Regions from separate parts of the Oleiphilus sp. HI0079 genome, predicted to be linked through region 1. Evidence: predicted binding sites of a transcription regulator. Region 1 holds the regulator's gene; each other region holds the start of a gene.
What was found. Region 1 encodes FliA, which starts transcription of late flagellar genes. Its sites were predicted from a motif close to CTAAAGTTNNNNNNNNNNCNGCCGATA; they were not measured.
Positions count from the first base shown of each region.

Region 2: A3750_RS01795 (DUF5610 domain-containing protein) is a predicted target of FliA. The motif match lies at 949-975, and genes of this name have one in related genera.
Region 3: A3750_RS09920 (flagellin) is a predicted target of FliA. The motif match lies at 789-815, and genes of this name have one in related genera.

Region 1 covers NZ_LWFT01000502.1:14,141-16,415, forward strand. Annotated here, with positions in the region: gene A3750_RS06535 (protein phosphatase CheZ) at 1-95, opposite strand, end outside; gene cheY (chemotaxis response regulator CheY) at 106-492, opposite strand; gene A3750_RS06545 (RNA polymerase sigma factor FliA) at 628-1,344, opposite strand; gene A3750_RS06550 (MinD/ParA family protein) at 1,430-2,242, opposite strand.
Region 2 covers NZ_LWFT01000124.1:2,399-4,673, reverse strand. Annotated here, with positions in the region: gene A3750_RS01800 (HlyD family type I secretion periplasmic adaptor subunit) at 1-780, shown strand, start outside; gene A3750_RS01795 (DUF5610 domain-containing protein) at 1,028-2,203, shown strand.
Region 3 covers NZ_LWFT01000584.1:15,158-17,432, reverse strand. Annotated here, with positions in the region: gene A3750_RS09925 (flagellin) at 1-525, opposite strand, end outside; gene A3750_RS09920 (flagellin) at 903-2,275, shown strand, end outside.

The DNA of each region.
Region 1 (2,275 bases):
TTCAGTTTGTTAGCCTGTTCTTTTAGGAGAAGTTCAAAACCATCGACATCTTCAATATTGCTCGACGCTCCTGAGGTAGAAGTTTGTTCAGTCATAAGCACTCTTTTAGGCGTCGATACGCTCAAAAATCTTTTCGATTTTCTCTTTAAGCACGGCAGCGGTGAATGGTTTTACAACATAACCATTTACGCCTGCTTGCGCGGCAGCAACAATCTGATCGCGTTTTGCTTCAGCCGTCACCATGAGAACTGGGAGTGTTTTAAGGTCATCATCAGCCCGAACTGTCTTGAGCAATTCAATGCCCGTCATACCAGGCATGTTCCAGTCCGTCACTAAAAAGTCATACTTACCGGTTTTAAGCATGGGCAACGCAGTATTGCCATCATCTGCTTCATCGGTATTAGTAAACCCCAAATCTCTCAGTAGGTTTTTAATTATTCGCCTCATCGTAGAAAAGTCATCTACCACAAGGATTTTCATATCTTTATTCAAGTCGACCTCCAATGCTGTCGAAACCTCATATTAGCGCTTCAAACCCTACCCTGAAGTCTAGCCTTTGTTATCAGTCTAGCCAGTTTTTTTACTGCCAAATCAATAGCTTTATCGCATTTAATTAAAATCAGAGTTTTATTCGACCCACTCATGCATACGGGACTTTAAACGCATCGTTGCCTGAGAGTGAATCTGGCTAACACGTGACTCGCTGACATCTAGTATTAGTCCAATTTCCTTAAGATTCATCTCTTCTTCATAATAAAGTGACAAAACAAGCTTCTCACGCTCTGGCAACCCCTCGATTTCACCAGCAAGCGCATGCTTAAACGCATGCACGCTAACGGCTTCACTTGGTCGATCATTCACAGCTGAACTTTCAAACTCGTGGCCACTTCCCTCTGTGTTTTCTGCTAACTCATCCAGCGAGAAAAGCTTGCCAGCGTTGCTATCTTTGAGACAGGTGAAGTATTCATCTAATGTCATTTCAAGCTCTGCGGCGACATCTTCATCGCTCGCATCACCACCTGTGCGAACTTCAACCTTCCGAATGGCTTCCGCGATTCGTCGCGCATTCCTGTGGACCGAACGCGGCACCCAGTCACCTTTGCGCACCTCATCCATCATCGAACCGCGAATACGAATGCCCGCGTAGGTTTCGAAAGTCGCGCCATGGCCTGACTCGAACTTCCCCGCCGCTTCGAGCAAGCCAATCATTCCGGCCTGAATTAGGTCGTCCACCTGAACGCTTGCAGGCAAGCGAGCCATGAGGTGATGCGCAATGCGCTTAACCAGAGGCGCATGCGTAACGATTAACTCTTCTGCGTATTGCGTTTCGTTTTCGTTATACATCTAAATTAACAATAAAAAACCGAGACAGCGTCCCTATTACCATCCCGGTTTCCGAATAAAGGTGATCGTAAGTGTTTGGAGTAACTTAAGCCTGCACCAAACGCTCTACAAAAAACTCCAAATGCCCTCTTGGAGTACTAGGCAAAGGCCATGAATCGGCTTTTTGCGCAAGCTGCTTAAAAGCAATGGACGCCTTTGCTCTAGGATACGCTTCAAGAACAGGGCGCTGACGCTGCACCGCTTTCTTGACATTCTCGTCAAATGGAACGCTTCCTACGTACTGTAGAGCAACATCTAGAAAACGCTCTGTAACGGTCGTTAGCTTCGAAAACAAATGTCGCCCCTCTTCTGGAGAGCGGACCATATTGGCCAGCACTCTAAAGCGGTACATATCATAGTCGCGATTAAGCAATTTAATAAGTGCGTAAGCGTCAGTTATGGATGTAGGCTCATCCGTCACCACAACGAGCACCTCTTGTGCTGCGCGAACAAACGAAACAACGCCGTCAGATATTCCTGCAGCAGTATCAATAATCAAAACATCAAGGTCTTGAGAGAGTTCGCTGAACGCATTGATCAGCCCCGCATGCTCCATGTGGTTTAGCGCAACCATTTTCTGGGTGCCAGAAGCAGCAGGAACAACTTTGACGCCTTTCGGCCCTTCGACAAGAATATCTCGAAGCGATAACTCACCAGACACAACATCCGCGATGTTGCCTTTAGCGGTAATCCCAAGCAGGACATCGATATTGGCAAGCCCCAAGTCGGCATCTAGCAATATGACTCGTCGACCTAACTCAGCGAGTGCAATAGAAAGGTTGATCGAGACGTTGCTTTTACCCACACCACCCTTTCCGCCGGTTACAGCGATAACTTGAACAGGGCTAGAATTCGCCATACTTAATCGTATCCTTTTGTTTTACTTCTTAGA
Region 2 (2,275 bases), on a different contig from region 1:
CGAGTCATACCCGTGATTCAGGAAAGGGTAGATGCGCTCGATACTCTGCGTAAGAAATCCTACGGCTCGAAACTTCAATATCTTGAACTCAAACAAGAACTCATCGAAGAGCAGCAAGATCTTGCCGTGCAACAAGCACGACTGAATCAGCTCAAGCAATCCGAGCAAAGCATCAGCACACAGCAAACGCTCTATCTCGCTGAAAAACGCAAACAAACATTGGCTGAGCAAAACGCCTTACAAGTCCAAAGCGATGCCTTGTCCCAGCAAGTGACCAAAGCAGAACAGCGCTTAACGCACTATACGCTTATCGCACCGATCACAGGGCAAGTGCAACAACTCGCGACCACCACCATTGACGGCGTTGTGCAAAGCGCCCAACTCTTAATGCACATCGTGCCGCGCGACAGCGCACTCGAAGTCGAAGCGATGATTCAAAACAAAGACATTGGTTTTGTGCAAGAAGGCCAGAAAGCCGTAGTGAAAGTTGATACCTTCAACTTCACCAAATATGGTTTGATCGACGCGCAAATTAGTTCTATTTCGGACGATGCAATTTCAAATGACGCTAGTAATACGCTGCAGAATGAACGCCAAGGGCTCGTCTACAACGCGCGAGTGACACTCAACCAAGACAAGCTGCTCATCGAAGGGCGCGAAGTGCGCCTTTCACCAGGTATGTCAGTGACAACAGAAATCAAAACAGGCCAGCGAAGGTTGATCGAATTCTTCCTCTCGCCTTTGTTGAGGTATAAACAAGAAAGTTTGGGGGAGAGGTAAATGCAGGGAATCGCTAAGCTATTTTGGATTGGAATTAAAGGGGACGCATTTATTTAATTTGCTGCGCCGTACAACAAGCACCATTAAATCAGCTCACACGTAAGCAAAGAACTTAGGTACAGCTCTTTCTTCTGGCATAAAAACCCGCTCGATAGTGTTTTTTTATACTTAAAGACTCTTAGCTTTGCGCCGATAAACTACGATACCATCAAACTCTATCCTTGAACTTAGCGGGGCAGGAACTGACATGATCTCTTTTCTAAATAATCTTTTTCCAGGGATTGGTTCGGATCAGGTTAAAACACGCGTTTCTGATAACGATGGACAAGCGCGTCCGTCAGACACGGCAACGCTGTTCTCGCAGGGTTTAAAGCGCGGTCTTGGTGTTGATGTTCCGCCATCTTCGGCCAACGACCCGGGCGATAAAATCTTTGATGTTCAAGCGGTGGTCGATACGGTTTCAGGTTTTATTGAGCAAGCGATTTCCAAGCGGCGCGACGAGGGTGCAACGCAAACTGAGCTTGATGATCTCATCTCTCAGGCTCGTGAAGGCGTGACGCAGGGCTTTCAGTTGGCGCGAGATGATATCGACCGCGTTGGCCTACTCAGCGATGATCTCTCTGATAATATCGATGCGGCAGAGCAGGGCATCAATACACGCATTGATAAGCTTGAAGACACTCTTAAACCCGCTGACGAAGGTGTGCTAACGAGCCTTTCGAGCACGGCGTTCACTGAAGGTCGGCTTTTTGAAAGATCGCGCGCTAGTTTTCAGTTTGAGCTGAAGACGCAAGAGGGCGATCGTATCCAGATTTCTGCGCAGGAGTTGTTTCAGCGTAAAGCGCAATTTAGCACCATTGAAACCGATAATGCTTCTGCGACGAGCTTTGAGTCGAGTACGCGATACTCCAGTGCATTTTCTATTTCGGTTAAGGGTGATTTAAACAATGACGAGGTGGCGGCACTGGATGCATTATTGGTTCAGGTTGCGGATATTAGTGACTCGTTTTTCGCGGGTGGCATTGAAGATGCGTTTAATCAGGCCTTGTCTTTGGAGTTTGATAGCTCCCAGATAGCGCAGTTTAGTCTCGATCTAAAATCATCTAGTTTGTCTGTTGTTGAGCAAACTGAAGTGCGCACTTCGAAGCTGAGCAATCGCATTCCGGAAGAGTATCGCCCACCACAATTACCGCCGGGTTTGCAGACATTGCTGGCAGATTATGCCCAGCAAGTGGAAGAGCTACTGGAATCTGCAAAAGCGTTTAGTAACAAGGTCGGATTACAAGACTCTGGCGAGTCGTTGGTGCAAAACCTGCAACGTGAGTTTGATCAGTCTGTTGGACGTTCTTATGGGCCGTCTGTAGGTCAGGGTAATGGAAGGAATGATTTCTTTGATGCCTTGTTAGCGAAGCTCTCGACCTAAGAGGGCGAATCGTTTGACGGGTGTTTTGTTGAGGAACACAGTCATGATGCACTGTGTTCTGAATGCCTGTTG
Region 3 (2,275 bases), on a different contig from region 1:
ATCAGCAGGTGAAACGCCGAGCTGACTCGAGTTTGTGCCTTCGATGCCGAAGCTCACGTCTTCGCCTTCGTTTGCGCCAATCTGGAAAGTCACATCGCTGAAGGTGCCATCGAGCAACTTCGTGCCGTTGAATTGCGTTTGCTCTATAACGCGAAGTATCTCAGCTTTAAGTTGCTGCACCTCCTCGTTGAGCGCGACACGCTCTTGCTGACCGTTGGTCGCGTTTGCAGACTGCAGTGCAAGGCTTCGAATTCGCAATAGATTATCGGTCATCGAGCCAAGGGCGCCTTCAGCAACCTGAGCGAGTGAAACGCCATCGCCTGCATTACGGATCGCTACGGACAGGCCTTGAACTTGGGCAGAGAAGCGCGTTGAAATTGCCAAGCCTGCGGCGTCGTCTTTGGCGCTATTAATCCGCAACCCTGAAGAGAGTCTCTGCAATGCTTGTTGGTTTTCACCTTGCGACTTATCCAGGTTACGTTGCGCGTTAATTGACGCGATGTTGGTATTAATTATTTGTGGCATGGTTTTCCCCTCTCGCCATACAAACAGGCATTTTCGAATTCATTTTCGGCAGATGTCTTACAAAGCGGCCGTTTGTATCGAAGAAAGCTAAAAGTGTGCCAGATAAGTTTTTAGTAGATTAAAGTCATTGCAAAACAATAAGTTATATCTTTTTGCGTCCGGAGTGCGTGAAAGGCCTAGGATATATAATGGCGTGTTTTCGGCACGCGTTTGCCGCTTTTAACACGTCTTAACACTCCGTAACAATATACTTGCCGTTTTAGGTAAAGTTATTTTTTTGGGTGCCGTTAAACATCTCAACTAGTTCGACTATCGAGAAGTTTCTTGCAGTCTGAACTACGATGTAGAACAGCAGATTGCTCAACAGGAGAGACGATATGCCTCAAATAATTAATACAAACATTGCATCCTTGAACGCTCAGCGTAACTTGGATAAATCACAGTCCGCTCAAGATACTGCACTTCAACGCCTTTCTTCTGGTTTGCGTATTAACAGTGCAAAAGATGATGCAGCGGGCCTTTCGATCGCTAGCCGGCTAGATACACAAGTCCAAGGGTTGAGTGTTGCTTCGCGTAATGCTGGTGATGGCGTATCTCTCGCGCAGATAGCGGAAGGTTCTATCGAGTCGATAACCACTAACTTGCAGCGTTTGCGTGAGTTGGCAGTTCAATCTGCGAACGGAACGAACGGTGATTCAGAGCGTGCATCTCTAAACGCTGAAGCACAGCAGCTGATCGAAGAAATTGATCGTACTGCATCGAATGCTTCGTTTAACGGCGTAAAGCTTCTTGACGGTTCATTCCAGAACAAAAACTTCCAGGTTGGCGCGAATGTCGGCGACGAAGTGAATATTTCACTTAGTTCAGTCGGCACCGAGACGCTTGGCGCGACAGAATCATCTGGCATCAGCTCAACAGCAGATCAAACGGCGCTTACGGGTACCGCATCGACTGCGTTGGTTGCTGGCGATATCGTAATCAACGGTGTAGCGATTGGCGCTTCAGATGGTGCTGTAGATACACAGTCTACAGGTTATGCTTCTTCAGGTGCGATCGCGAAAGCAGATGCCATTAACGCTGTTAGCGATCAAACAGGTGTTGTTGCAACGGTTTTAGCTAACTCGGCTGAAGGTACAGATGTTGCAGATGGTGCTGGCGCGGTTGCAGCGACCGATATAGACATCAACGGCGTAACCATTTCTCTTAGTAAGTCTGCGTCGGGTGACGCTTTCAACGATTTGTCAGGTGTTGCTGAGAGCATTAACGATAAAGCGGGCGCGACTGGCGTGACAGCAACTGTTGTCGCTTCTGATGCAGGCGCACGTATCGACTTAGTTGCAGAAGATGGTCGTAATATTACGATCGTTGGTGCGGCAGCAGGTACTCTTGGTCTGGCGACTGGTCTTGGTACTTCAGGCGGCGCGGCAACAACGGGTAACACTTACATTGGTAACTATTCGCTTTCTAGCCTTGATGGCAGTGACATCAACATCACGTCGAACACTGGTGATATTGATAACGCAGGCTTCGAAGCGGGCACGTTTTCGGGCGCAACGGCTGGTGCAATCGGTAATACACGTGAGGCGCTCACTGGTGCTGGTACTCTAACTCCTTTGGTGGCAGGCGACTTGACCATTAATGGGGTGGTTGTAGGTGCTACTAGAGCATCTGACGATACGGCATCTACTTCTGATGAAGACGGCAGTGCAATTTCCATCGCTGCAGCAATTAACAGAGTTGCTGATAAAAC